DNA from 4 places in the Methylobacterium sp. XJLW genome. Region 2 is predicted to be linked to each of the others. Evidence: riboswitches for the same ligand, from Rfam matches in the RefSeq annotation. Region 2 holds a riboswitch; each other region holds the start of a gene.

Region 1 (7,296 bases), 3.1 Mb from region 2:
CTCAAGAAGGAGCGCGCCCGGACCGTCGAGGCCAGCATCCGGCGGGCCGAGGGACCCTTCCGCCTCGACGCCACCGGCTACTTCACGCGCTATACCGGCTTCATCTACCGCAACTACACGGGGCTGACCTGCGACGACGACTTCGCCTCCTGCGGTGTCGGCACCGACAACCGGCAGATCGTCTATCAGCAGCAGAACGCGACCTTCTACGGCGCCGAGATCATCGGCCAGTACGACCTCCTGCCGGTGGGCAACGGCTTCGCCGGCATCGAGGGGCAGTTCGATTTCGTCCGCGCTCAGTTCGACAACGGCACCAACGTGCCGCGCATCCCACCCTACCGGCTCGGCGGCGGCGTCTACCTGCGGGCCGACGGATGGTTCGCGCGGGTGAACCTCATCCACGCCTTCAGCCACGACGCCACGGCGGTCTACGAGACGCCCACGCCCGGCTACGACGACCTGCGGGCCGAGCTGAGCTACACCAAGGCGGTCGATCCCGCGGTCTACGGGGCGAGCGCGATCACCCTCGGCGTCCAGGGCCGCAACCTCCTGAACGACGACATCCGCAACTCGACCTCGTTCAAGAAGGACGAGATCCTGCTGCCGGGGCGGAACGTGCGGCTGTTCCTGACGGCGCGGTTCTGAACGCTGCGGCCGCCACGGCGCCGTCCTTGCGCGAGCGGCGAAGCCATCCAGGGCTGCGCCGGACGTCGCGTTGTCGGCGGGCACCGGGTCACTGCGCTTTCGGCGTGACGACCAAGCGGGCGTGATCGGCCGCGTCGGGCACCGGGAGCCTCGGCCGGCCTCTTAGGCCGACAGAACGCGGCGCAGGCGGCGCCAGCCCGCGACCAGACCGGTGACCGCGATCCCCGCCGCCAGGAGGTTCAGGACCCATTGGGCGGCATCGTGGAGCGAGCGGTTGCCGCTGAGCCCCGGCAGATCGAGGCGGTGCGCGGCGTCGAACAGCCAGCGGTTGATGCGGCCGGAGCGATCCAGGCGCTGGAGGATGGTCCCGTCCCGGGGATCGACGTGGAGCCACGTGGCGTCCGGATCAGCGAAGCGCAGGCGCAGCACCGGAAGCGGCCGTGGGTCGATCCCGTGCGGATACCAGTACAGGTCGTAGGCGGTCAGGGTCTCTGCCGTCCGTAATCCGCCGGGCAGGGCCGGACCGGCGGCCCGCGCGAGCGCGGCGGCATCGAGGAGCGTGCCGTCATCCGCCCTGCGGCTCCGGGCTCCCGCCGGTGTGTCGGCGACGATCCACCAGGACCCGCCGATGGCGGCGAAGCGCAGCGCGCGGGTTCCGGCCTCTGCGAAGCCCCGCAGGGCTCCGGCGTCGAGGCCGAGGGGGGCGGGCTGTCCGGCATAGGCGGCGCGGATCTTGGCGGGCGCAGCGTTCGACGAGAACCAGCGGTTCGGGTTCATCGAAATCCAGCCGCTGAGGATGAAGGTGCTGAGTCCGATTCCGCCCGCGAGGCCGAACAGGTGGTGCCAGCGTGCGAGACCGCGATAGGGCGTGACGGCCCCGCCCGCGTAGCGGCGGCGGAGGCGCAGGCGCCAGATCCCGATCGCGAGGCCGCTCAGCGCCCCGAGGGCGGCGAAGCCGGACAGCCAAAGCAGGACCGTCCGCCACAGATCGGCCCGGGCGCGCAGCGGCGTCAGGTAGATCCAGTGCGCCACGGCGCCGGCCCAGTTCCAGCCGCGCTCGAAGCGGGTCGTGTCGAGGGCGACCTCGCCGGTGACCTGAGACACGTAGAGCTCGGTCCCGGCCGCATCGTCGAGGACGACCTTCAGGAATGGCCGGAGCGGGTCGTACCGGGCCGTGACGGTCCACTGGTCCCGCTCGACCGGATCGACATGTGCGCCCGGAATCCCCTCGGCCGCGAGACGCAACGCATCCTCGGGCCTCAGCGGGCCGAGCCGCTCCCCGGTCCGCGCCGAGACCGTGGCCCGGCGCCCCTCGCGGTCGGCGATCCGGTAGACCGGTTCCGCACCGCGCATCTCCAGGGCGAAGGCCGCCGGCACGCCGGCAAGACCGCCGGCCCGCAGCGCGTCGTCGGGCGCCACCGCGACGCGCTCCCAGGCGATCGGTGCGAGTCGGTCCAGGCGCTCGGCCCCGGTGAGCGCCGGGAACGGCACGTAGAGCATCACCAGTCCGGAGCCGATCCACAGGGCGAAGAACAGCCCCGCGGCGATCCCGGCCCAGCGGTGGAACAGCAGCAGCCAGCGCCGTCCCGCCTTGCCGAGCCGCCGCGGCAGGCTCACCACGTCACCGTGTAGGCGACCTCGACCGAGCGCGGCCGCCCGAGCAGCCAGTTGGTCCCGACCCCGTTCACGGCATTGCCGCTGATCGCGTAGACCTTGTCGAACAGGTTGTAGACCCGCACGGACAGGCGCGACTCCGCCGTGACCTGATGGTCGAGGACCACGTTGACGAGGTTGTAGGCCGGGCGCCGCGCCGTATTGCCGAAGTCGCTGTAGACCTGCCCCACGTTCTGAAGCCCGACCCGCGCGGTCCAGTCGCGGTAGACGTCCCAGGTCAGCCAGAGGTTGGCCACCCGCTCCGGCACGTCGATGGGCTGGTTGCCGGCATACGACACGGTGGCGCCGTTCACCGTCTGGTCGAACCGGTCGTACTGCGCGTGCAGCAGCGCGAGGTTGCCGTCCAGCCGCCAGCCCGGAGCAAAGCGCCAGCCCAAGGCCAGCTCGAATCCCTGCGAGGACTGGCTCCCCACCTGCGTGGACAGCGTCGGCTGGCCGGGGATTGCCGAGATCAGGTTGTCCTTGACGATCCGGTAGCCCGCGATGGTCCATTCCACGGCACCGTCGAAGGCAAGACCCTTGGCGCCGATCTCGACTTGATCGCCTGTGGCGAGCTTGAAGCCCGCCAGCGACTGGTTCAGCGTGATCAGGCTGTTCACCGGGTCGGTGGCGAAGCTGTACTGGGCGTAGAGCGCGCTGTCCGGCGTCGGGTTGTAGACGAGGCCGAACCGGTAGCCCAGCGCCCGGTAGGTCTTCTCGAACCGCGATCCCGTCTGCAGGTCCTCCCGATTCAGCGTTGGCACGTCGAGGCGCACGCCGGTGAGGAACGAGAGCTTGTCCGACAGGATCAGACGGTCCTCCGCGAAGACCGAGGCTTGGCTCGTCTGCGTGGCGTAGGCCGGACGGGCTCGCCCGTTCTGCGGGAAGAGGCCCGGATCGTAGCCGACGAGCGGCACGCTGGTGGTCTGGTCGAAGTAGAAGTTATTGGTGTGCCGGAAGTCGATGTGGTTCACGTCGAACCCGGCCACGAACTGGTTGGGCAAGCCGAACAGGCTGCCCCGGAACGTCGCGTCGAGCCGGTCACCGACCTGCTCCTGGCTGTGGTAGATTTCCAGATAGTCGCCCCGGTCCACCAGCCCGGTGCCGCGGTTGTAGGAATATTGCTCGACGTCGAGCCAGTGGCGCCGGCTTGTGAGCCGGTAGGCGGTGTTGCGGATCGTGATGTCGGCCGAGGGCGACCATTCGGTCTTGAGCTGGGTCCAGTTGTCGGCCCAGGTGATCTTCGCGTCCCGGACGTTGTAGTTGTTGAACCGGATGAGGTCCGGGATCCGTCCCTCGACGAGCGGCGTGCCCCAGTAGCGGGCGGGCTCCTGGTAGCCGAGATCGTGGCTCAGGGTGAACGCCAGATCGGCGCTCGGTCGGAACAGCAGGGCGGCCGAGACCGCGAGGTTGCGGAAATCGCCCTCCGGCCGGATCCAGCCGTCGGCGCGATTGCCGCTGACGTTGAGGCGATACGCGAAGGTGTCGCCGAACTCCGCTTGACCGATTCCACCGCCCGAATCGAACGCAAGGCGCGCAACGCCATCCGTGCCGACAACGGCGCGGGCGACGTTGATCGGCACGAAGACCGGCTTCTTCGGCACCACGTTGATCACGCCGCCGATGGCGCCGTCGCCGTACAGCACCGAAGACGGGCCGCGGAGCACCTCGATCCGCTCGACGTTCCACGTGTCGAACGGGAAGGTCACCGTGTTGGCGCCGACGTAGAAGCGCGTGCCGTCGTAGAGCTGCTGGATCGAGTTCGGGCCGGCGAAGCCCCGGGACGTGAAGGCGCCGTTGCCGTTGCCGGGTGCCGCGATCGTGGTGATGCCGGTGGCGTCCTGGGTCACGGCCTCGGCGATCGTGTCCTGACCGCGCAGCCGCGCGGTCTCACCCGACACGATGTCGAGGCTCGCCGGCGTCTCCAGCGGCGTCAGACCGAGGCGGCTCGCGGTCCGGTCGGGGGTGCGCAGATTGAGGCCGGTCGGCGCAGCGCGGTTCGGGTCTCCGCCCGCGCCGGCCACGGAGAGTTCATCCAGGGTGACGGCCTCCTGGGCGGCGCTCGGACTGGCGAGGAGCGCGAGGAGAACGCCGCAGAGGGGAGCCGGCCCGCCGGAGCGGGCGCGATGGATCGAGAGAAGCATGGGGGAAGCGGTCCGTGCACGGCGCGCGCCGGCCCCTTCGTCCTATAAGCATTGTAATAACATTACAATGCTTTGACCGCCTGGAAACCTGAGCCTGAGCGGGTGCGCGGAGGCCTCCCGGAACAGGGATCGCAGGTCGCGAAACGGTGGAGACGGACATGGGAACGGCGTCGCGGGCGCGCTTGCTGTGGCACGTCACCGCGAACGAGGCCTCGGCGGCCGCCTCCCCTCGGGATTGACGGCGCCTCGACACCCGCCAGGACACCCCGCCCGGCGCGTTTCGCGTGTGACCACGGCTGACGGCAGGTCTCCTGGCTCGCGGGTCGCCGCCCTCGCACCGTCTTCCCGGGGTGACCCAGTGACGTGGTGGTGAAGGGCTCGCCGCTTACAGTTGCGGGGGCAGCCGCGGCTTCGGGGCGGACCCCTCATCGCGTTCCCTTTTGATCCCCGAGGGGAACCGTCGAGGAACAGCTTGGCCGTCGTGCGTCCGGGCGTCAACCGCACGTCCGGGAGTTGTCGTGGATCGACGCGGCGGCCCGCCGGTTCGTTGCGGCGCCGTCGGGAACGATTTAGCCGGTTCGGCATGACGGTCTGGCGTCCCCCTGCGGAGATCCGCGTGAAGGCCTTGGGGCTCCCCCGGCGCGGCGATAGCCTGCTGGTGGCGGAGATCCATGCGGATGACGGACGGCTGACAGGTGTCCGGCCCCTCGGTGGCAGCGTTGCGTTCGGTGAGAGGGCCGAGGACGCGCTGATCCGGGAGTTCGAAGAGGAGCTCGGCGTCACCGTCACGGTGCTCGGCGGCCCGCGCGTCGTGGAGAACATCTTCCTGCACGAGGGGCAGGTCGGGCACGAGGTGCTGTTCCTGTTCCCGGTCGCCCTGCCGCCCGGCCGGTTCGACGGACAGGAGCGCTTCGTCTTCCACGAGGATTGCGGCACCGCCTGCGTGGCGCGGTGGTGCGATCTCGACGGGCTCGACGTCCCGGGCGGGCCGGAACTCTTCCCGGCCGGGCTGAAGGCCTTGCTCCGCGCGGCGTGGGACGCGGAGCCCTGACGGGCGCGATCGCGCTGCCGCCTTTGCCGCTGCGCGCGGGCGATGCTACAGCCGTGCAATCCCATCGGTCCGGACGTCCGCGACGCCGCGGCCCATGCGCCCGGACGCTCCGTCCGAAGCGGAGACGGGTGCCGGCGGAAGCATGACGACACGACCTCCCAAAAGCGGCGGGCCGAAGGGGCGCAAGCCTCAGGCCGGCAAGTTCGATGCGGGCAAGTTCAAGCCCGGCAAGTTCCAGGCCGACGGCCGTGCCCGTACGGGCCCGCGCACCAGCGCCCGCGACGCTGCAGAGCGCGCGGCCCGCAATCGCGGCGACGATGCGGGTGCGCGCGATCCCTGGGGTGCGCAGGGCGCCGCAGCCGCAGCCCCGGCCCGGCCCGCGAAGCCGCGGCGCGACGCCGCCGCGCCGCGCGGTCCGCTGGCGGCGAAGCCCGGCAGCCGGCCCGTTTCCAAGCGCTCGGAGGCCCCTGCGCCTGCCCCGGCCCCTTCCCCCGCGCCGACACCCGGTCCGACCCGCCGCGAGCAGCGCGCGGCCGCCTCCGCGACCCTCGCCTCCGGGGTGCAGACCCTGATGGTCGAGCCGGACGAGGCCGGCATGCGGATCGACCGCTTCCTCACCGCGCGTTTTCCGCTCCTGCCCTTCACCCGCGTGCAGACCATCGTCCGCAAGGGCGAACTGCGCGTCGACGGCAAGCGCGCCAAGCCGAACGACCGGCTGGAGCCGGGCATGAGCGTGCGCGTGCCGCCGCTGCGCCTCGACCAGCCCTCCGAGCGCCCGCGCAACGCCGCCCGCGAGCAGGACGATGCCGAATTCATCCGGTCGCTCATCCTCTACGAGGATGCCGACATGATGATCCTCAACAAGCCCTTCGGCCTCGCGGTCCAGGGTGGTTCGGGGACGGTCCGGCACGTGGACGGCCTGCTCGCCGCCCTCACCGGCCCGGATGGCCAGAAGCCGCGCCTCGTCCACCGGCTCGACAAGGATACGGCCGGCTGCCTGATCGTCGCCAAGACCCGGCTCGCCGCCGCGACGCTCGCCAAGAGCTTCCGCTCCCGGGCCGCGCGGAAGATCTACTGGGCGCTGACCGCGGGCGTGCCGCGGGTCCGGCAGGGGCGTGTCTCGACCTACCTCGCCAAGGAGGAGCCCACCGACGCCGACGCGCGGATGCGCGTCGCCAAGCACGGCGACGAGGGGGCGAGCCACGCGCTGACCTACTACGCGATGGTCGATCAGGCCGCCCAGAAGCTGTCCTGGCTGTCGTTCAAGCCGGTGACCGGACGGACGCACCAGCTGCGCGCCCACGCGGCCCATATCGGCCACCCGATCGTCGGCGACCCGAAATACTTCTCCGTGGAGAATTGGGAGCTGCCGGGGGGCATCCAGAACCGCCTGCACCTGCTCGCCCGCCGGATCGTCATCCCGCATCCGCGCACCGGCAAGCCCGTGGACGTGAGCGCGCCGCTACCGCCCCACATGGCGCAGAGCTGGAACCTGCTGGGCTTCGACGCCACCCGCTACGACCCGATCGTCGAGGCCCCGGAAGCCTGAGCGGGCAGCCAGGGCACGGCCGGGTCCGTCAGGGCGTCCGGGACTTCCGGCCGCCGCCCTGCGGCGCGACCCGCCGATCGCCGTCGGGGCCGCGCCCGGTATGCCGTCGCGACGGTCCCGCGTCTGGTCGAGTCCGCGCCGGACCTCCTGGGCTGCGGCCACGACCCGGGTCGGGCAGGAGAACCGCTTCGCCGTGCCCGTCGCCCTTCGGCCGAATGCGCGTCCCGAGGGCGGTATCCTCGACCCGGCCCGGA
Region 2 (7,296 bases):
GCCGCGCCGGCCGGCGTGGCGGATCGGCATCGCGGAGATCTTTCCCGGCGAGGGCCGCCCGCACCCGCTCGCCTACACCCTGACGCCGGTCCGGCTCTACAGGAAGGACCGGGGCCGTTACGCCGCCTCGCCGGTGCACGACCGGGTGGCGCTGGAACCCGGCGTCACGCCGGGGCGGCTCAGGGGCGTGATCCATCATTTCTCGGTGCGCTCGCTCGGCGACCAGCTCGACAAGCTGAATCGCTACTCCGACCAGCAGGCGGAGGACTTGGAGACGCGGGGCGTGGTGATCCCGACCTGGCGGGTGTTCGTGGAACTGCCGGGCAACTTCCTGAAGGCCTATCTCGGGCGCCGCCACTTCGTGCGCGGCACCTACGGCTTCCTGACGGCGATGAACTACGCGATCTCGCGGCATCTGCGCGTCGCGAAGCATGTCGAGCGCCGCCGCGTGGCCGCCGCCCGCCAGGATCGGGTTGACCCGCCGGATCCGACCTTCTAGAGCCAGAGCGCCGGAGACGTGGCCGAGCGGCTGAAGGCACTCGTTTGCTAAATGAGCATACCCAGAAATGGGTATCGAGGGTTCGAATCCCTCCGTCTCCGCCATTTAGCCCTAAGATGTTATAAAAGCAGCGCTTTTCTCGCTTCGTCCGGCCAGCTTTGGTGACACAGCGTCATCGTAGCCGTACGGGATGAGGCCAAAGGTGCGGCGCGCCGACGACCTGCAATGCCGTCGTGGGCGCTGGTCCGTGCGACTCAGGGTGCCATCCCATCTCGTCTCCACGGTCGGACAGACCCACCTCGTCCGGGGTCTCGACGCGAGCACCGAGGCTGTTGCGCGGCAGCGACGGTGGATCGCGCTGGCGCTGCTCTGGGACTGGATCGGTGCGCAGACCGTTTCGGACGGTTGGCAGCCCGCCCGGGCGGCTGCCCTGACCGGTTCAGGACGGTCCCGCGACGATACCGGGCGAGAGTGCCCCGACCCAACGCCTCATTCTCTCCCCAAAAGACGACCCGAAAGGATGGCCGCGATCATGCTCATCCAGGGGGGGCATCGCGCCAGACCACAATGCTCACGACGCTGGAGCGCTGGTTGATGGAGATCGATGGGGTCCAGACCAAGCAATCTCGGATGCAGCATGCCCTTGCCGTCCGGGAGTTCGCACAAACTCAGCCGTTAAACTATGCCGTCCGCGGCGTGGATCGACGCACCGCGGGTGAGTTCGTCAGCGACGTGCTCCTGCGGAGTCGGGCGTCTCAGGCCACGGTCCATCGACAGATCGCGGCGCTCTCTTCGATGTGGCAGCGGCTCATCAAGCGTGGCTTTGTCGCCGACAATCCGTGGCAGGGGCAGGGTAGCTTCTCGAATAGATCGAGGCAGGAGCCATCGAAGCGCGCCGACACCGCTGATGAGCTTGTCACGCTCCTCACGGCTGATCCTGTGGCGATCATGGGCCTGCGCGGTAGGGGACGGTGCTGTTCGACCTCATGCGGGTCGGCTTACTGACCGGCTGCCGCATCAGCGAGCTTTGTCAGCTTCGCACCGCCGACATGCGCACAGAGGGGCGAGCGTTCCGCATCTCTCACGGAAAACGGAGCATGCCCGGCGCGTCGTACCAGTTCATGGATCAGCTAGGCCGATCTTGCAGCAGCGCGTTGCACGCTCGTCAGACGGCTGGGTATGCTCGGGTCTCACGCCCGCGGGGCCGGACGGGAAGCGAAGCTGGATCGTGGTGAAGCGATTTGCCACCTTTTGCCAGAAGGTGCTTGGGCCCAGCAAACAGGTCGATGTCCATAGCTTCAGACGATGCTTCGCAACCTATCTCCAACGGGCCTCTAAGCACACCACAACAGTAAACAGCAGCGTTATCGCCGAGCTTATGGGTCACGCCAAGCCGCGCTCGGCCTTGCCGTATACGCGTCAGGACTCGGACCGGAGCAACTCCGAGCCGCCATCGAGGCTTTAGATCGGGCGATCGAACCACAGGTGATCAAGCCTCTTATAGCCAAACCGTGTCGCTTCGCGTCCGGTCAAGTTCGGCAATGGGTGTGACGCGGTAATTGGCTCGATGCGCGGAAGCGACCGTTCGATAACGGCGAGGTTACGGACCCCATTGTCACAGCGAGGCCACACACGGTCGCCGATCTTCCTCATGGCTTGACGTGGCCTGACAAGGCGACGGATGGTGACAGCGACGGTTCCCTTCGGGGATCAAAAGGGAACGCGGTAAAGGGCTTGCCCTGAAGCCGCGGCTGCCCCCGCAACTGTAAGCGGCGAGCCCAGCACCACCGCGTCACTGGATGTGCCTCATCCGGGAAGACGGTGCGAGGGCGGTGACCCGCGAGCCAGGAGACCTGCCGTCAGTCGTGGTCACACGCGAAACGCGTCGGGCGGGGTGTCCTGACGGGTGTCGAAGCGCCGGGCTGACGCTGGGCGTGGAGACCTCATTCGCGGTGACGTGCCACTCCCGTCGCCCGAGGCTCCCGTGTCCCGTCGTCCCACCATCCGAATGCTCTCGACCTGGTCGGGCGTCGGCCTCGCCGCCCTGGCCTCGGCGGCCGCAGCTCAGGACCGCTCCACGCCGAGTGCGGCGACCACCGAGACGACGCTGGAGGAGATCTCGGTCACCGCCGACACAGCCGTAGCCGCATCGCCGCGCGTCGGTCCGGCCGCGAGCGCGGGCTACGTCGGGGGTACGACCGGGATCGGTGGGATCAGCACCCCCGTGGCTTCCGCCAGTTCGGGTGTCATCACGGGCGCACAGCTTAACAGCCGTCCGGTGACGCGCCCCGGCGAAGTGTTGGAGTCGGTGCCGGGCCTGATCGTCACGCAGCACTCCGGCGAGGGCAAGGCCAATCAGTTCTTCTTGCGCGGGTTCAACCTCGACCACGGCACCGACATAGCCCTGTTCCTCGACGGCATGCCGCTCAACATGCGAACCCATGCCCACGGTCAAGGCTACGCCGACATCAACTTCCTGATCCCGGAACTCGTCGGCGCGGTGGAGTTCCACAAGGGTCCGTACTTCGTCCGCGACGGTGACTTCGCCTCTGCGGGCTCCGTGCGGATCGACTATCTCGACACGACCGCGAAAAACGTCGCCCTGACCTCCATCGGCAGCTTCGGCTACAAGCGCGCGCTCTCGATCACCACCGTACCACTCGGTGAGGGCAACCTCCTCCTCGCGGGGGAAGCCCAGGTCTACGACGGCCCGTGGGTGGTCCCGGACGCCCTGCGCAAGATCAACGGCGTGGCCCGCTACAGCCAGGGTACGCCGCTCGACGGCTTCTCGGTCACCGGCATGGCCTACGCGGCGCGCTGGACCGCCACCAACCAGATCCCAGAGCGCGCTGTGGCGGAGGGGCTGATCAGCCGCTACGGCACGATCAACCCGACCGATGGCGGCGACACCTCGCGCTTCTCGCTCTCGGGCAAGTTCAGCGCAACGGACGACACGGGCGTGACGCGGGCCTCGGCCTACGTCATCCGATCCCAATTGAACCTGTTCAACGACTTCACTTACTTCCTCAACGATCCGGTGAACGGCGACCAGTTCCACCAGCTCGATCAGCGCATCATCGGCGGCGGCGAGGCCCTGCACATCTTCCAGGGCGACCTGTTCGGGAGGCCGATGGAAAACGAGATCGGCGTGCAGACCCGCACCGACTCGATCCGCGTCGGCCTGTTCAACACAACGAACCGGCAGTATCGCTCGGGCGTGCTCGACGACCGGGTGCTGGAGACAAGTGGAGCCTTCTACTTCGACAACCGCGTGCGCTGGACCGACTGGCTGCGCACCAGCGTCGGTTTCCGCGCGGACGGATACTACGCCAGCGTCGTCTCGGACACGCCGGCCAATTCGGGCAAGGCGCGCGATGGCATCGTCAACCCAAAGCTCGGCCTGACGCTCGGGCCGTGGTTCGACACCGAACTCTTCGTGAACTACGGCGGCGGCTTCCACTCGAACGATGTGCGCGGCGTGACCGCCACGGTGGATCCGACCTCCTCGCTGTTCAACACGACCCGCTCGCCCTTCCTCGTGCCCTCCACGGGCTACGAGATCGGCCTGCGCAACCGGTCCATTGCCGGACTGGAGACGAGCCTCGCCCTGTTCCGGCTCGATTTCGCCTCAGAGAACCTGTTCCAGGGCGATACCGGCACCACGGAGCCGAGCCGCCCGACCCGCCGCTTCGGCGTGGAATGGACCAATCGGTATGCGGTGACGCCCTGGCTCGCGCTGGAGGGCGACCTGACGATCACGAACGCTCGCTTCTCGGACTACGACCCGGTGGGCAACCGGGTTCCTGAAGCGCCGACGACCATCGCGTCGGCGGGCGTGACCTTCGGCGAGCCGCTAGGCTGGTTCGGATCACTCCGCTTCCGCTACTTCGGCCCCCGGCCGCTGATTGAGGACAACGCGATCCGCTCGCGGGCGACCGCGCTGTTCAACGGCCGGGTGGGCTACAATTTCGACAACGGCATCAGCGTCTCGCTGGACGTACTGAACTTGACGAACAGCAAGTCTGACCAGATCACCTACGCGTATGTTTCACGGTTGCCCGGCGAGCCCGCCGAGGGGCTGATCGACCGCGTGTTTCACCCGGTCGAGCCTACGGCGGTACGTCTAACCATCGCTGGAAAATTCTGAAGGACCGGTCCGGTCCACACGGGCTCGTATAAGCCCACCGAGTGCCCCGGAAGCGGGGACGAGGCTTTTGAGCGCTCGCGGGGGCGGGTGCGCCAAGCCGGAAGCCCTGGCAGCTCCGGCGGACCTGCCGTCGCGGGCCTCGATGCAGTGAGGCCGCCGGGAGGCTGCAATGGGCCCTATCTGAACAGCGGCAACTCTGCGCCGAGCACGCAAAGGCCGACCAGAAACAGGGAGCCACCCGCAGCTTCAAGAATGACGCGCAGACGGTCGCTGATGAGAGACGCCGCGGCAGAGGCCGTTCCAGCCACGAAGCAAGCCAGACTGATCAACGTCACCGCAGCGCCTCCACATCGGCATGGGACGCCTACGCTACGGCGTGAGGGAGCAGGAAGTTTCGGCGAGGGTTCGCCGAGCCGGCGACGACGCGGTCGAGCTTAGGGGCAGCGTTTCGCGCCCCCCTTGGCATCCATGCCCGCCCTTGTCGCTGAGGGGCGAACGGTAGGCGGACGTGGACGGCCAGCCTGAAGCCGGCGGCGGCGGCCTAATGTCTGATTGGAGACATTTCAATCCAAACTTGCTCTTCCCGGTGAACGCCGCTCGCACATCCCGTGCAGGCGGTGGGAGGGATCTCGGAGGCCTCAGGAAATCCAGCCGAGCACCGCCACCAGATGGTCGGCCTGGGCTCGGGTCAGGCCAGAGGCGACGGCGGATCCATTCCGGCAGACCGCAAAGGTCCCGTCAGCGGACGCACGAATTTTGATGGAGGCCATGGAGCTAAACCCGCGATCATGTCGCGGCCGATGTCGACGGCTCCGTACGAGCCGCGTGAGATGTGACCCCGGTTCCCCCATGGGAAAATGCGGCGGACCGCCTCAGGTCTGTGGCTGGAACCCAAGCATGTCCCGCTCGCGCATCCGATGCGCGCTGATCAATCCGTCGTCGTCCGCAGCACTACCCGGAGATCCGCGTTGATCACGTGGACTGGGATGGGTGGCAAACGCAGCCATCGAGGTAAGCAGCGGATAAAAAACACGAAATTCGAGATCATGGGCGGGTCGCGTCTCCGCGGTCGCCCACCAACCCGAAACCGGTGTTTCCTCACAACGGGTTGGCACGCCAAAAGTCGGTTCGCCCCCGCAGCCGCGGCCTGTGGATTGCACTCCCTGAGCGCCCTCCCATCCCGTCGCCGCGACGTCGCACTGGACGCTGCCGAGCTGCGATCAAAAACGGTGCGAACGGCGCCCCCTGACGCAAACCGACCTGCGCCTGGTGAGAGTGCCCGGCCCAAAACGCGTTTGGACTCATCGGCGACGGCTTGCCGGGATCTTGAGCGGGCGGGGCCTTCTCCCCGGCGGAATGACGTCAGGCCGGCGTTCTGGCAACGGAGGCGAGCAACCGGCGGCCCGGGACGGCCCGCTCAGGGGCGGCGCGGGTGCTTGGAGCCGAGTTGGCGCTAGGCTTGGCCACAGACCCGTGCCGGTCTCGACGTCGAGCGTCATGGCCCCAACGCGATAGCGGCCTGAAGCGAAGCCCGCATTGGCCAACGCGAGCAGCCGGTCGAAGCCAAGGATCACCCCGCCCTGGGGGTGTCCCGCCGCGCGGCACGAGATGCGCTCATCGCCGAGGGCTGAACGGCATCAATCCCCCCCCCGAACGCGGGGCTACGCTTCCAACTCCACGTCGCCTTCAGGCTCGGCCTGGCAGGCGAGGATGTAGCCATCCTCCCTGTCGCCGTCGCCGAGTGCGTCCTGCACGGGCATCCGAACCGTCCCGCTCCGCAGCTTCACCATGCAGGTTCCGCACGTCCCGGAGCGACAGGCGCTGTCGATGCGGACCTTCGCCTCGTCAGCCACGTCGAGCAGCGTCGCTCCCTCGCGAGCCGTAGACGTCTTACCGGTGTCCAGGAATTTGACCTGACCGACGACCGTGCCGGACTGTCCGGTCCTTCCGGTCGGATCGCGACGGTCCGTTCCGAAGGCCTCTGTCCGTATCTGACCGGCCGGCACGCCCAGATCGAGCAGGACCGCCTTGACCGCGTCCATCATGGGCGTCGGTCCGCAGATGTGGGCGCGGTGGAGCGCGATATCCGGCACGGCGGCCGCGACGAAGCGGGCATCGATGCGACCGGTATGACCCTTCCAGGCCTCCCTACCCGGTGCGGACATCGCGACCGAAACGTGTAGCCTGGGATTCCGCTTCCTCAGCGTCTCGATCTCGTCCTTGAAGATGTAGTCCTGCGGGCTTTTGAAGCTGAGGAGGAGGTAGATCGTGCCGGGCCAGTCCGTCTCGGTCAGGTAACGCACGCTGCTCATCATGGGCGTGATCCCGACGCCGCCGCCGATCAGCACGACGGTCGGCCATTCCCTGCCGGAGAACACGAAGCCACCGCTCGGCGCCTCGACCTGGACGCGGTCGCCCGGTCGCATCTCGTCGTGCAGCCAACGGGAGACTGCGCCGTTCTCCTTGCGCTTGACGGTGATCTCGATACGGTCCCGCCACGTCGGCGACGAGGCGATGGTGTACGAGCGGCGGGTCGGAATGCCCTGCCGCGTGATCTCCAGCGTCAGGTACTGCCCGGCCACATGCCGGAAGGGGATCTCGCCGCCCTTCGGATCGACGAAGCGGAACGTCCTGACCGTGCGGGTGACCT
Region 3 (7,296 bases), 2.2 Mb from region 2:
AGGCGTGGGTCGGATCCTGCCAGTAATTGACCGTCATCGCACGCGGCACGGCGTAGCGGGCGGCGGCCTCCTTAGCGTCTCGAAGGGAGCGCGCGGCATCGTCCGAGGCTTGCGCGATCGCGGCCCGTTCGCCCGCCACACGCTGGGCACCGGTATGGCCCCCGAGGCAGAGGGCCACCTGGAGCGCGGCGAGGATCGCCCAGGTCAGCCGCTCGCGAAGAATCAGGCGCAGTTCGGTCCTCAGCAGTGGGAGAAAGCGCGATTGGCTCACGGGGCCAGCCTGCGGATCAGGGGGATGCTCCCGGCGGCGAGCAGCGCCAGCCACAGACCGAGCAGGAGGGCCGGGACCCGGATCTCGGCGAGGGACCGCGACAGCGGCAGGGGCGCAAAGGCAAAGGGCGGAATTTCGCGCCACAATTCCGGCCCCGCCAGCATGGCGCGCCCGTCGCGCTGTGGGTTGTCGCGGATCTCGGCATTCATGCGCTCCGAGATCGCCCGCCGGTAAGCCTCGGCAGACCAGACGAAATGGGCGTGCTGAACGAAATCGGTCCCCGCAAGGCCTTCCGACACACGCTGGAGGGCGACGCGCGGCGAGAGCAGGCCCGCCCAGCCGAACGCGGCATCCCGCGCAGCCAGGGCCGCGAAGAAGGCCCCGAGTTCCCGGTCGTAGACCGCGAAGGCATGGTGGTCGTTCTCCACCATGATGAGGCCACGCAGATCCACAGGGAGTTCCTGCTGATCGCTCACGCCGTAGCGGGCGAGCGTCGCCTGCGCTCGCGCATCGCTGGCTTCGGCGGATTTATGGGGACGCAGGTCCCCGTCGATCCGCAGCCGGGTCTCGCGATAGGACGGGGCGGGCGAGACCATCTCCATGCCTGCAGTCGCGAGCCGTGGCGCGACGAGGCACAGCGCGATCCAGATCGCGAGGGAGATCGTCAAGGCTCCTCGCGCCGTGCGGGCCAGCAGCGAGGCGATCATCGCGATGAGCAGGAAGACGGCACCGTAGAGGGCCTGCACCGCGACCCAGACGAGGAGGCGCGGCCAAGCCTGCCAACCCGCGGTGCCGAGGCTCGCAATGGCCACGCCGCCGAGCGTGAGGAGGGGCAGGCAGACCAGGACCGCAAGGACGAGGTTCAGGGCGGCGAAGCGGGCGGCAAAGAGTGGGCCGGGCGGCGCGCCGTTGCCGAGGGCGAGGCGCAGGGTACCGCGCTCGCGATCCGCCGCGAAGGCGGCAAAGCCGAGGAGAAGCGCCACCAGGGGAACAACGAGGCCGACGACATCGGAGACATCGGAGAGGCCGGCCCGGTCGAAGGGGCCGGCATCCTGCACGGCGCGGTAGACCGCATCGTTGAACAGGTGCGCCTCGATCCGCACCATCCGGCCCGTATAGGGCTCGGTGCCGGGATCGAGGATTGAGAGGGGCGACGAGGGGCGAAACACCCACAGGCCGTAATGATCGGCGGAATGCGGGTTCTTGGCATCCTGCCCGAGCCAGCGGGCCCGCTCTGCGGCCGTGACCCGCGCGACCTCGGCACCGTAATCGCGGGCGGATTGCCAGGCGCCGAGGCCCGTGACCATCAGGAGCAGGACGAGCAGGCCGCCGATCCAGCGGACGCGCGCGTCCCGCCACAGCAGCGCCAACTCCGCGCGGACGCGCCTCACGTGACCGCCCCCGACAGGCGCGCGATGTAGAGGCGTTCCAGATCGGTGTGCGCGTAGCGCCTCGGATCGATCTCCTCGGCGACGCGCCCGCCCGCCAGCACGCCGACCCGGTCGGCCATCTCGCGCACGCGGTAGAGGTCGTGGGTCGCCATCAGCACCGCCGTGCCGCGCTCCGCCGCCGCCCGCACCGTCCCGGAGAAGGCCGCCGCCGCCGATGGGTCGAGGCCGGATGTCGGCTCGTCGAGCAGCAGCAGCCGGGTCTTTCGCGCGAGCGCGATGGCGATGCCGACCTTCTGGCGCATCCCCTTCGAATAGCCGGAGGCGGGCCGCGACCAGGCCTCGGGCGCCAGGCCGGCCGCCGCGAGATGCGTCTCGGCCTCCGCCCGATCGATCGCGAGACCGGCGAGGGTCGCGAAGTAACGGAGATTCTCCAATCCCGATTGCCCCGGATAAAGGGCCACCTGCTCCGGGATGTAGGCGGTGCGCGCCCGGGCAGCGATGGGATCCGTCCCTGCATCGATCCCGCAGACCCGGACCTCCCCCGCATCGGCCTTCAGGAAGCCGAGGATGAGGTTGATCGTGGTGGTCTTTCCGGCACCGTTGGGACCGAGCAGGGCATAGACCTCACCCGCGCGCAGGGTGAGGTCGAGACCGCTGAGGGCGGTCCTGCCTCCGAACTGCTTGACGACGCGGCCGAGCGCCAACACCGGCTCAACCGCCATCAGAACCGCACCGTCACGGAGCCCGTGATGCGACGGGGCGAGCCCGGATAGACGCGGAATACGTTCAGTGAACTCTCATAGTAATCGGTGTCGAATATATTCTCGATGTTGAGCGCCACGCGGGCGTTGCCGAATTTGTAATAGGCCAGCGCATCGACCGCGATGAAGCCCGGCAGGGTGAAGCCGGACCCCGCCGCGTCGCCCGCCCGCTCGCCCACGCCGCGCACGCCGCCGCCGATCCCGAAGCCGCGCCACGCGCCTGCTGGCTCGTAGACCGCGAGCAGGCTGCCGGAGTGGCGGGGCACGTTGACCAGGGGGGCGCCGACCGGAAGCACGTTGTCCTTGGTAACGCGGGCATCGGCATAGACGTAGCCGGCCAGGAGCTTCAGTTCCGGCGTGATCTGTCCTTGAGCCGTCAGCTCAAAGCCCTGGCTGCGCACGGCGCCGGCCGCGAGGGAGAAGCCGGTATTCGCCGGGTCGGGCGTGAGCACGTTCTCCCGCTCCACGCGGAAGGCGGCGGCGGTGAGGAGCAAATTGCCGCCGAATAATTCGGACTTGGCGCCGACCTCGTAGCCGAGGCCGGTCTCGGGCGGCAGCGCCGTGCCGCGCGTGACGGCGGCGGCGTCGGTGCCGATATTCGGCCGGAAGCTCGTGCCGACATTGGTGTAGAAGGCGAGTTCCGGGATCGGCCGGTAGACCAGGCCCGCCCGGGGCGAGGCCGCGACCCGCGACTGGTCCACTTGGCTGCGCACCACGCGCTCGCGGAAGCTCTGCTCGAAGATGTCGAGCCGAAGGCCGATCAGCGCCCGCCATTCCGGGCTCAGGACGATCTCGTCCTGCGCATAGAGGCCGGTATTGGTGATGCGCTCGATATTGTTGCGTGGGATGGTGATCGGCGGCAGCGCCTGTCCGTAGACCGGCGAATAGATGTCGAGGGCGAAGGGGCTCGTGCGGAAGTTCGAGCGCAGATAGACCGTCCGGCTGTCGGTGCTCTCCCGGTCCATGCCGAGGAGGAGCGTGTGGCCGATGCCGCCCGTATCGAACCGCCCGATCAGGTCGGCCTGACCGACCGCCACGTCCCAGCGATAGTCGCGCACGTTGCGGTCGCGAAAGACGGTGCGGTTGTTGGCGGCGATTCCGCGGATCTCCGCCGATTCCCCTTCCAGATCGCCGGTGTTGAAGTAAGCGGCGAGCCGCATCTGCCAGTTCTCATCGAAGCGATGATCGACGCGGACCTGCAGCGAATTGTTGTTCTGGTAGGTGCTCTGACCGGGCTCGCCGAGGAACCGCGAGAGCGGCAGGAAGCCGAGCTGGCGATTGAGCGCGATCACGCCCCGGTCGAAGACGATGCGGTTCTTCACGAACTCGGTCTCGACCGTAACGCGTGTGTCCGGCGTGACCTGCCAACTCACCACTGGAGCCACGAGCAGCCGGTCGCTGTCCACGAAGTCGCGGAAGCTGCCGGCCCCCTGTGCGGCGAGATTGAAGCGATAGAGGACCGTCCCGTCCGCGTTCAGGGCACCGCCGGCATCGATGGTACCGCGGGTCAGACCGAACGAATCGACCTGATTGCCGAACTCGACGAACCGTTCGGCGGTGGGTTGCTTGGTGATGAGGTTGACGAGCCCGCCGGGATCGCTGCGTCCGAACAGGGCCGCCCCCGGTCCCTTGAGCACCTCGATGCGTTCGATGTTCTGCGCGTCGGGCGGAGGCGGGGTCCCGCGATTGAGGGGGAAACCGTTCTTGTAGATCTCCGAGGTCGTCACACCACGGATGGCGTAACTGAAGATCGAAAGCCCCCCGAAATTGTTCTGCTGGGCGACGCCGGGCAGATAGTTGAACGCCCGGTCTACGCGGGTGGCGGCGAGGTCGGTGATCGTCTCCCGCGGCGCCACGGAGACGGCCACCGGCACGTCGATCTGCGGAGTGGCTGTGCGCGTGGCGCTGACGGCCGTGCCCGCTCCGTATCCCGGCGTCGGGCCGATCAGGCCGATGGTGCCGCGCCCGGAGGCCGTCGTGCGGCCGGCACCCTCCCCGACCTGCTCGACCGAGAGTTCCTCCAACGTCACGCTCTCCTGCGCCCGCACGTCCTCGATCGGAAGCCCGGCCGAGAGGACAGCGGCGAGCGCCAGCCGCCGACCGCGATGCGGAGTCCGCGGACGACGCGCTGATGGCGCTGAAAACCGCGCAGGCTCGCCGAGAGACGGACGTTCGGAGGTCGCCACCACACACTCGCTGTTGCCGGGTGGAGGCCACGGGGATACGGGCAGCGTCGCCCACGAGACGGCGACACCGCGCGCTCCGCCGGGGCACCCCGCCCGAGGGACGTCATCGTGCCGAAGGCAGGTCTCCTGGCTCACGGGTCAAAGCGCCCGCCGGACCTTCCCAGTGCAAGCACCAGTGGTCATCGGTGGCAGGCGCTCGCCGCTCACAGTTGCGGGGGCAGCTTCGGATTCGCTCCGAAAAGCGCACCGAATTCCCGTCTTAGCTCCGGGCCGGGACCCGAAGAACCTTGGCTGGACGATATTCGCCACCGGCGCGCATCCGGTCAACGGGCCTGACAAACTTTGTAACAGTGTTACGTTACGTGTGGCGCTATGGACACAGTCCGATCCCCGATGGAATGCACCGCTCTCACGTTGCGGTGATGGACCGGATTGGGCTCGGACGACGCGGGTCCGAATGAGATCGGCGGGCCGATGGCGGCTGGATATGCGCTATGCTGAACCGAACGGACGAGCGGTCATCGACGCCTTGTTTCATGCGCCGCTGGGCGCCGAGCGTCTCAGCTGAATGGAAATCCGATGGAACGCTCTTGGCATCGTGTTGCTGATTGCCGAACGCGCGGCCCGAGCTCATGACCCGGCATACGGTCCTTCGGTGACCCGCTCCATCTCAGGGCCGGCCTTGCCGTCCAGCCTTGGATCGCGGCATGCCTCATCGCCGTAGTCGCGGTGGCCCCGTGCCAAAACTTCTCCTTCGGCGCGAACCCGATACCCTGACCGGCTGGCTTTGCACCGGGCAGATGCTCTCGATCGGTTCGGTTCTAAGCCAGCCGGTCAAGTCAGTCGTGCATTTGCGGTCGCTCGATCGCCCCTACATCTTCCGCTCGCGATGGATACGCTTCTTCTTCGGAAGTGCCTTGTGACGGCCGATGGTGACCCTGGCTTCCGACACCGTCGGTCCGGCCAGCGCCTTGCCCAGTGCGGGACCAGCGGCCGTCGCGTCCGCGAACGTCGCGAAGGTCAACAGGGGTAAGGCGGCCAGCGCCGCGCGAAGAGCCCGGATCGTGTGCATAAGCGTTCACTCCTCTGTCTGTGGGCGCCGGGCCGTTTCCGGGGCCGGCCGGATGCGACGAGCGGTCTTCGGTGTGAAGGTGCTCCCCCGGAATCGAGCCGGTCCGACTGCGAAGTGCCGCGCCGATCATGCGCGTGAACCGGTGTGAAGAGGCTTGGGCAGAGACCCATTTAGTCTGACAAGATATCGTCGATCTGCGACGCGCAAGACTGATAAATGGAATACATGCTGCATCTATACCGAATAAACATAAATCATAAATCAATATATGCACCTTGATCTTTATCAAGTTCAGCAAGCTCTGTCATGCGCGACGGGGCGTTCCGGCTGCGTCAGACGCCTTCGAGCAGTCGGTCGAGGTCGAAAGACGGACGCCGGCCCAGATCCGGCCCATGATCGGTCAGGAACGTCGCGGCGCTCCGGCGTCCCTCGTCCCGAAGCATCGTCAGGAATGCCCATTCCGCATTGAGCTTCGAGGACGAGCCCAGCTCGGCGACAACGTCGCTGGCGATGCGGTGCATGCGCATGGCCGCCCATCGGGCGCACTCGGAATTGTCCGTGGGCGCGACCTGCCGCAGCAAGGCCATCATCCGCAGTTCCTTGAGCAGGACCGCGTTGAAGGAGATCTCGTTGAGCCGGTTGAGGATCTCCCGGGCCGAGGTCGGCGCTTGTCTGCGCTCGACCGGATTGACCTGCACGATGATCGTATCGCGCGACTCGCATTCGCGGACCAGGGGGGTGATCGTCGGGTTTCCGGAATAGCCTCCATCCCAGTAAGAGGCACCGTCGATCCGCACCGCCTGGAACAGGGTCGGCAGGCATGCCGAGGCGAGGAGCACGTCGGCAGTGACCTCGGCGTTGCGGAACACCCGGCCCCGGCCCGTATGAACATCCGTCGCGGTGACGAAGAGCTTGATCCGGCTCCGTGCGATACGCTCGAAATCCAGCCGCGAGTCCAGGATCTGTCTGAGCGGGTTGAAGTCGTGCGGATTGAGGTCATACGGGGAGAAGACCCGCGCCATCAGGTCCGCGGCCAGATACAGAGGCGCGGAATCGAGCGTTCAGCGGCCCAGTATCACGTCGAGCGGGCTGCGCTGCAGCGGGCTGAACCGGGCCGCGCGCGAGACGGCGTCCCAGAAGGTCTGGAGTGCCGCGCGCGCACCGGTGGCCCCGTCCCGCTCGTAGCCCTCGATGAGGACGGCCGCGTTCATGGCACCGGCCGACGTCCCGGAAATGCCGTCGATGCTCAGCCAGGGCTCCTCGAGCAGGCGATCGAGGACCCCCCATGTGAAGGCGCCGTGCGCGCCGCCGCCCTGCAGGGCCAGATCGATCAGGATCGGATCCCGCCCCCGCCTGCCCGCCGTGATCGCCTCATCCGACATGGGACCGATACCCTCATCCCGTGAGCACCTCTTCCGTCGTCCTGCCGCCATCCCGGACCGCGATCGGCTGCGGAGCAAGAGCGGCTTTCGCCGGCTACTCGGCGACCACCTCTCCGGAATCGGCCCGGTACGGGTCGGACTGCACGCGATTGGCGGCACCGCGCACCTTGGTGCCGGGCAAGATCTCGAATCGCGGGTCGAACGTCACCATCGTGGCGGCCAGCCGGCTCAGG
Region 4 (7,296 bases), 1.2 Mb from region 2:
CGGGCTCGATCCCGCCCTGGTCCGCGCACAGGCGGCGCGCCTCTCGACCCGAAGCGTCCAGCGGGAGATCGATCGTGCCGAAGGTCGCGTGACGAGCGCCTACGATACCGGCATCACCGGCTGGGACCCGAATCCGGCCGCCGCGCAATCGAGCTTCGAGGATCCGCAGCTCACCGCGCTCCAGGCGCCGCTGACCAGCGCGATGCTCGATCTCTACGCGCGCACGCTGAAATGGCCCGTGGCCAACATGCGCTACGAGCTCCTGAACAATGCGGTCAATCGGGGCTGGAGCTGGGGCTCGGGACGACAGGCACCGGAGGTGCTCTCGAACCTTCAGGGCACCCTGGCCCTCGACGGGCACCTGCGTGTCCTCGTGGCGCACGGATTCACCGATCTCGTAACCCCGTATTTCGCCTCGAAGCTCCTGCTGGCGCAGGTCCCGGCCTACAGTGCCGGTCGCCTGAGCCTCGCAGTCTATCCCGGCGGCCACATGTTCTACACGCGTCCGGATTCCCGCGCCGCCTTCAAGGCGGATGTCGAACGGATGTACATGGACGCTCTGAAGGTCCGCGATGGCGGCTCGGCGCGTTCGGCCGGCGCACCCGCGGAACGTCTCAGGACCGCACCGTGACGTGTTCGGCCGGGATGCAGGCAGCGGGGTCGTCGCCGGTCGGATCGTGACCGGCGCGACCGATCAGACATCGTCGAAGGCGAGAGCTTCGGCCGGGTACTCCACCATGCTCCGGCGCTGAGCGTCGGTATTCTGCCACTCGCCGACCTTCATGTACCGGCCTTCGCGATCGCGAACCTCGACCACTTTCCCGATCGTGGGAATCGACTGGAAGCCCTGCGGCCAATTGGACGCGAAGTAGAACACCTGCTCGACGCGCTCCGAGAGGTGGCAGATCGCCGGCCCGAAGGTTCCGAGCCCGAAGACGAGGTAGCGGCCGTTCACCAGAGCGGCGACGTCGGAGATCAGCGATTCGCTCTGGATCTCTACGGGCAGGCCGCGCTGCGCCGCATAGGCCTCCACTTCTGCAATGACCGGGTTGAGACGGTTCTCGAAGACGAGCTTGACGGAACGAATGCGGCCCTCGGCCTGCAGCCGGTCGATGACCATCCGGTAGAAGGCGAAGGGCGGCTGCGGATAGTGCGGGTCGACCCAGGTGCTGAAGATGTCGCCCGACCGGATATGGATCAGGAGCTGATCGTCGGGCTTGGCCGCAAATGTCCGCGGCAGGCCGTTGAACAGGGGCCGGATCACATCCTGAACGATCGCGCGCGAGTCGATCGGGCCCTGCAGCGCCGTCACCCGCTCGAACTGCGTCGGATCGAAATACAGCCCGGACAGGAAGTAACCGTCCGGCGGAAGCGGCTCGTCCGGCGGAATGAACGTGATGCCGTCGCAGGTCAGCCTCTGGGTCAGAAAGATCACCTTGCTGCGGTCGACCTTCGGGACCTTGATGTATTTCAGGTTGAGCGCCTTCGCGATCGAGACCGCGATGATGTACTGCACGAGGCAGTTCCCGAAGGCGCCGTTCTCGAACAGCGACAGGCCGACGAGGTTGCGGCTTGCCTGGCCAGGCGCGGATTCGAGATTGTAGGTGACGTAGACGTTAGCGCCGGGCTTCTCGTTCAGGAGCGTGATGTCGAGCCCGAGCAGCGCCCGCAGGGCGATGAGGTCGATGGCGGCTTCATCGGCGCGGATGTCGACGCCTGCGACGAGCGCCGGATCCGGCACCGCGATCCGCACGAGACGCGCCCAGGCCCGCTCGTCGGCGCCGATGGCGGCCACGAGGGCGCCCGGCTTGGCGATCCAGCCGACGATGTCGGGCGCGGACCACGTGACGCCGTCCTGCGAGACCTCGACGGCCACATCGCCGACCTCGGGCGCGACAGTATCCTGTACGGGTCGCAGCGCGACCGCGCGGATCGGAAAGCGACCGTCCAGATCGATCTCGAGCCAGGCGGTGCCTTCGTCCTGTACGATCCGGGGGCCGCGGCCGGTGGCGAGATCGACGAGGACCGGGCTCGGATCGTCTGCGAGGGCCATCGGGTCTCCGAGAACTGAGCGGAGGCGCCCATGCCGGGCCGGCCGGGCATCCGGTGCGGCGGTGCCCGCATCGGGGCGCGGACGTCAAGCCCGGCCACCCGCGAAGGGACGCACGGGAATCCGAACGGATCTGGCGCCGCTCCGTTGTGTCGTCGCCGGCATGCGTCTACAACGTGTCGGTGACGGTGCCCTGGCAACGGGGTGAAAAGGGAATGCGGTGAGGGGTTTCGCCCCGATTCCGCGGCTGCCCCCGCAACTGTGAGCGGCGAGCGCCTGCCAAGCGCCACCGGAGCGATCCGGGAAGGCGGTGGGCGCGCCGAGCCGCGAGCCAGGAGACCTGCCGTCGCAACAGGATCCCGCAATGCCGCCGGTGGGGCGGCTGGAGACACTCGACGATGACCGCTCAGACCCTCGCCCCCGTCGCCGCCGGTACCCGCTCGTCGGAGCGTCCGGTCGCCGTCGCGCTCGCGGCCATGCTGGGCCTCGGCCTGCTGTTCATGGCGGGTTTCTCGCCGGCGATCGCGTTCCACAACGCGGCGCACGACTTCCGCCATACCCAGAACTTCCCCTGTCACTGACGCCCTCGGCGCAGGGATGATCATTCGGCTTCTGTCGGCGGCCCTGGCCGCCGGCTTCTTCGCGGCTGCCGTTGTGACGGGCCTCGAACTCACGCTGACCTCGCCGCTGATCGTCGCGGCCGAGCGCTACGAGCAGCAGGAACCCTCGCATCAGGCCGCGAAGGCCCTTCCGATCGTGCTCGCCCATGCCGGGCATGACCATGCCGCGCCCGACGCGGCACCGGAATGGCAGCCCGGCCCCGGCCTGCCGCGGATGGCCTTCACCGGTCTTGCGACCCTCGTCGGCGGCGTCGGCTACGCCCTGCTGCTCGGCGCGGTGATGATCGCCTGCGGCCGCGAGCCGACGCCACAGGTCGGTCTCGCCTTCGCGGTGGCGGGCTTCGCCAGCGTCGCCCTCGCGCCGGGCCTCGGCCTGCCGCCGGAACTGCCCGGCAGCGCCGCTGCACCGCTGGCCGCGCGGCAGGCCTGGTGGGTGATGACCGCGGCGGCGACCGGAATGGGGCTCTACCTGATCACGATCCGCCGTGCTCTGATTACGATCCTGGGTGGCCTCGTCCTGATCATAACCCCCCACGTCGTCGGCGCCCCGCAGGCACCGGAGGCCGCGTCGGAGCTTCCGGCCGCGCTGGCCGCACAGTTCGCCGCCCGGTCGCTGGCGATCAGCTTCGTCTTCTGGATCCTGATCGGGTTGGGGCTCGGCTGGGCGTGGCAGGCGTTTTCCCGCGACACGCAACGGGGAACGGCCCGTGCCTGAGACCGTCCTGTACGTCTGCACGACCTGCCGCCGTCCGGACGACGATCCGGATGGACCGCGCGCCGGAGCACGCCTTCTGGAGGCGCTGCAGGCCGGGAGCGCCGGCACGCCGGACCTGCGGGTCGAGGCGGTGGAATGCCTGTCGGTCTGCAAGCGGCCCTGCACCGTGGCGGTCGCCTCGGCCGACCGCTGGACCTACGTCTACGGCGACATGGATCCGGCCGCCTCGGCGGAGACCATCCTCGCCGGACTCGCGGCCTATGCGGCGACCTCGGACGGCATCGTGCCCTGGCGCGAGCGTCCGGAGGCCTTTCGCAAGGGCGTGATCGCCCGCATCCCCCCGTTCCCTGAACCCCGCCCGCTCCCCGCCGGCACCCTGGAGGCCGCGGAATGACCATCGTGAACAAGATCCCCTGCACCATCGTCACGGGCTTCCTCGGAGCCGGCAAGACGACGCTGGTCCGCCACGTGGTCGAGAACGCCAGGGGGCGCCGCCTCGCCATCCTGGTCAACGAGTTCGGTGACGTCGGCTTCGACAAGTCCTTCCTCGCCGCCTGCGGGGTCGAAGGCTGCACCGAAGAGGCTATCGTCGAGCTGCCGAATGGCTGCATCTGCTGCACGGTCGCGGACGATTTCGTTCCGGCGCTGGAGACTCTCCTCGGCCGCGCCGAGCCGCCGGAGCACATCCTGATCGAGACCTCGGGCCTCGCGCTGCCGAAGCCGTTGGTTCAGGCGTTCCAGTGGCCGGCGATCCGCTCGCGGGTCACCGTCGACGGGGTCGTCGCAGTGGTCGACGGCCCGGCCGTCGCCGCCGGCGTCTTCGCGGACGATCCGGAGGCACTGGCCGCCCAGCGGGCCGCGGACCAATCGGTCGATCACGACAATCCGCTGGAAGAGGTCTTCGAGGACCAACTCCTCTGCGCCGACCTCGTGGTCCTCAACAAGGCCGACCTCATCGATGCCCCGACCCGCGCTCGGGTGCGTGCCGAGGTGGAAGGCCACCTGCCCCGGGCCGTGAAGGTGGTGGAGACCGAGAACGGCGTCATCGACCCGCGGGTGCTGCTCGGTCTCGCGGCGGCCGCCGAGGACGATCTCGATTCCCGTCCGTCGCATCACGGCGAGGGCGAGGATCACGACCACGACGACTTCGAGACCGTGGCGCTGCCCGTCCGCCCCGCGATCACGGCGGGCGATCTGGCGGCCCGGGTCGAGAAGGCAGCCGAGATCCCGGGCGTCCTGCGGATCAAGGGTTTCGCCGAGGTCGAGGGCAAGGCGATGCGCCTCGTGGTGCAGGGGGTCGGCCGGCGCGTGGCCCACCATTTCGACCGGCCGTGGAAGTCTGGGGAGGCCCGGGACGGCAACCTCGTGGTGATCGGCCTCAAGGGGTTCGACCAGCGCGCTGTCGCTGCGGCCCTCGCGGGATGACGGCCGCCGCGCGCGCCTGCGCGGCTGACGGCGGCGCGCCGGTGCGCGCGGCCGCGGTTTAGGGGCCGTCGATGCATCTCGTGCGCATCGATACCGTCTCGCTCGACGAGGGTGAGGCGGCGGTGGATCTCGGGCAAGAGCCCGGCGATCTGGTTGTGCTTTCGTTCACCGACAGCGACCTCGCGGCGGTCGGTCAGGCCCACGCCGCAGAGCCCGGTCTGCCGAGTCTCCGGCTCGCGAAGCTCGCCAAACTGCGGCATCCGCTGTCGGTCGATCTCTACGTCGAACGCGTCGTGGCGCACGCCAAGGTCGTGGTGATCCGTTGCCTGGGCGGACTGGATTACTGGCGCTACGGGATCGAGCGCTGCGCCGAAACCGCGCGGGCGCACGGCGTCGTGCTCGCGGTCCTGCCGGGCGACGACCGGCCGGACCCCCGTCTCGCGCCGTTCTCCACCGATCCCGCCCTCGCCGGGGAACTCGACGCCTATTTCCGTGCCGGTGGTCCCGGCAATCTCCGGCGGATGCTGCGATCCCTGGCCATCCGGCTGGGCGCCGAGGGGGCGGTCGAGCCTCCGCAGCCCCTGCCCCGCGGCTTTCCCTGGTGTCCGGGTTGCGGCGCTCTTCCCCTCGAAACAGCCATTGCCGCGGCTGAAACGGCGATCCCGCTCGACGGCGCGCCGTCGCCCGCCCATCCGCTGGCCCTGCTGCTGATCTATCGCTCCGCCGTGCTGGGCGGCGACACCGAGCCGTTCGTCGCACTCTCAGCCGCCCTGCGCGCCCGCGGGATCGGGGCTCTGCCGTTGGTCGTGTCGAGCCTGAAGGAGCCCGAGGCCGCCGCGGCAGTCGCCGATGCGGTGCGGGCGCGCAGGCCCGACCTCGTCATCGCAGCCACGGCGTTCTCCGCGCGTGAGGACGGCACCGACTTCGTCCTCGACGGCGCCGGCTGCCCGGTCATTCAGGCCTTCACGGTAGGGTCACCGCGCGTGGCCTGGGAGGCGTCGGCCCGTGGCCTCGGTGCGTCCGATCTCGCCATGCAGATCGCGCTGCCGGAATTCGACGGCCGGCTCTCGGGCTTTCCGATCTCCTTCAAGGAGGAAAGCCCGGAGGTCGCCGGCTTCACCCAGCGGCGGGCCGTGCCCTACCCCGCAGGCATCGCCGCCCTGGCAGACCGGGCCGCGGGATGGCTGCGGCTGGCCGCCCTGCCCCGACCGGCGCGCCGCGTGGCCCTGGTCCTGTCCGACTATCCGGCCCGGGGCGGCCGGGCCGGTTTCGCCGTCGGTCTCGACACGCCCGAGAGCGCCCGCGCCATCGCCGCCGACCTCGCCGCCGCGGGCTACGCGACGGGGGCGCTTCCGGAAGCCGGAACGCTGATGGCGGATCTCACGGAGGGTCCGGCCGCGTTCCGCGTGCCCCTCCCCGCCTACCAGGCCTGGTGGAACACCCTCCCCGAAGAGACGCGCGCCTCGATCACCGCCGTCTGGGGCGAGGCCGAATCCGATCCGGCCTGCGTCGACGGCGCCTTCCGGTTCCGGATGCTGACGGGCACGACCGCATCCGATCGGAGCGTCGCTCCGGATCGCACCGGGGACGGGGCGATCCGTGACCGCGGTCGGCTCGACGTCTTCCTGCAACCGGACCGCGGGCGCGATCCCGATCGCAAGGCCGGCTACCACGATCTCGACCGGGCTCCGACCCATGCCTATCTGGCGTTCCATCTCGGCCTGCAGCAGCACTTCGACGTTCTGGTGCAGCTCGGTACGCACGGGACAACCGAGTGGCTGCCCGGCAAAGCCGTGGCCCTGTCCCCCACCTGCTTGCCGGCGCTGTGCGTCGGCGGCCTGCCGGTGGTCTATCCCTTCATCGTCGATGATCCGGGCGAGGCCGCGCCGGTCAAGCGGCGCCTCGGCGGCGTCGCGCTCGGTCACCTGACGCCGGACGTCGCCGTCCACGCGTTGAAGCCGGAGGCCGCACGCCTGCGCGAGTTGGTGGAGGAATACGCCGCCGCGAGCGTGCTCGATCCCCGCCGCGCCGAACTGGTGGCCCGCACCATCCTCGAGGAGGCCGAGGCCGCCGGATTGCTCGACGGCGCCGGCATCGGCGCGGACACGCCGATGGACGAGGCGCTGACCCGGCTGGACGCGCACCTCTGCGACCTCGGCGAGACCGTCTTCCGCGACGGTCTCCACGTCTTCGCCCGAGCCCCGGGCGAGGCCGCGGAGGCGGTGCTGGCAAGCGCCGCCGCCGAGCGGACCGGGCTGCTCGCAGCCCTCGACGCCCGATTCGTCCGGCCGGGGCCCTCCGGCTCGCCGTCCCGCGGGCGCAGCGACGTGCTCCCCACCGGACGCAACCTCGCAACCCTGGACCCACGGGCCATCCCGAGCCGCGCCGCCGCGCTCCTCGGTGAGAGGGCCGCCGCCGCCGTGGTGACCCGCTACCTTCAGGACGAGGGTGCCTATCCGGCCCGGATCGTCATGGATCTCTGGGCC

The links. A riboswitch is a leader RNA that binds a small molecule or an ion and turns the genes downstream of it on or off. The one in region 2 is predicted to bind cobalamin.
Region 1: it holds a riboswitch for cobalamin, as region 2 does, so the genes downstream of both, A3862_RS26785 (TonB-dependent receptor) here and A3862_RS11210 (TonB-dependent receptor) in region 2, are expected to answer to the same signal.
Region 3: it holds a riboswitch for cobalamin, as region 2 does, so the genes downstream of both, A3862_RS01010 (TonB-dependent siderophore receptor) here and A3862_RS11210 (TonB-dependent receptor) in region 2, are expected to answer to the same signal.
Region 4: it holds a riboswitch for cobalamin, as region 2 does, so the genes downstream of both, A3862_RS16700 (CbtB domain-containing protein) here and A3862_RS11210 (TonB-dependent receptor) in region 2, are expected to answer to the same signal.

Annotation. Positions count from the first base shown of each region.
Region 1 is NZ_CP016429.1:5,814,855-5,822,150, forward strand. Features, by position in the region: gene A3862_RS26775 (TonB-dependent receptor) at 1-645, shown strand, start outside; gene A3862_RS26780 (PepSY domain-containing protein) at 808-2,265, opposite strand; gene A3862_RS26785 (TonB-dependent receptor) at 2,259-4,442, opposite strand; cobalamin riboswitch at 4,727-4,919, opposite strand; gene A3862_RS26790 (NUDIX hydrolase) at 5,059-5,493, shown strand; gene A3862_RS26795 (RluA family pseudouridine synthase) at 5,636-7,042, shown strand.
Region 2 is NZ_CP016429.1:2,434,052-2,441,347, reverse strand. Features, by position in the region: gene A3862_RS11230 (glycosyltransferase family 2 protein) at 1-499, shown strand, start outside; tRNA gene A3862_RS11225 (tRNA-Ser) at 512-603, shown strand; gene A3862_RS11220 (hypothetical protein) at 1,067-1,504, shown strand; cobalamin riboswitch at 2,177-2,374, shown strand; gene A3862_RS11210 (TonB-dependent receptor) at 2,508-4,646, shown strand; gene A3862_RS11205 (2Fe-2S iron-sulfur cluster-binding protein) at 6,308-7,296, opposite strand, start outside.
Region 3 is NZ_CP016429.1:226,060-233,355, forward strand. Features, by position in the region: gene A3862_RS00995 (DUF3526 domain-containing protein) at 1-271, opposite strand, end outside; gene A3862_RS01000 (DUF3526 domain-containing protein) at 268-1,662, opposite strand; gene A3862_RS01005 (ABC transporter ATP-binding protein) at 1,659-2,384, opposite strand; gene A3862_RS01010 (TonB-dependent siderophore receptor) at 2,384-4,471, opposite strand; cobalamin riboswitch at 4,708-4,914, opposite strand; gene A3862_RS01020 (hypothetical protein) at 5,481-5,681, opposite strand; partial or broken gene A3862_RS01025 (patatin-like phospholipase family protein) at 6,014-7,063, opposite strand; gene A3862_RS01030 (alkyl/aryl-sulfatase) at 7,158-7,296, opposite strand, start outside.
Region 4 is NZ_CP016429.1:3,586,297-3,593,592, reverse strand. Features, by position in the region: gene A3862_RS16710 (S10 family peptidase) at 1-631, shown strand, start outside; gene A3862_RS16705 (discoidin domain-containing protein) at 695-2,053, opposite strand; cobalamin riboswitch at 2,220-2,412, shown strand; gene A3862_RS16700 (CbtB domain-containing protein) at 2,449-2,631, shown strand; gene A3862_RS16695 (CbtA family protein) at 2,648-3,385, shown strand; gene A3862_RS16690 (DUF1636 domain-containing protein) at 3,378-3,779, shown strand; gene cobW (cobalamin biosynthesis protein CobW) at 3,776-4,810, shown strand; gene cobN (cobaltochelatase subunit CobN) at 4,882-7,296, shown strand, end outside.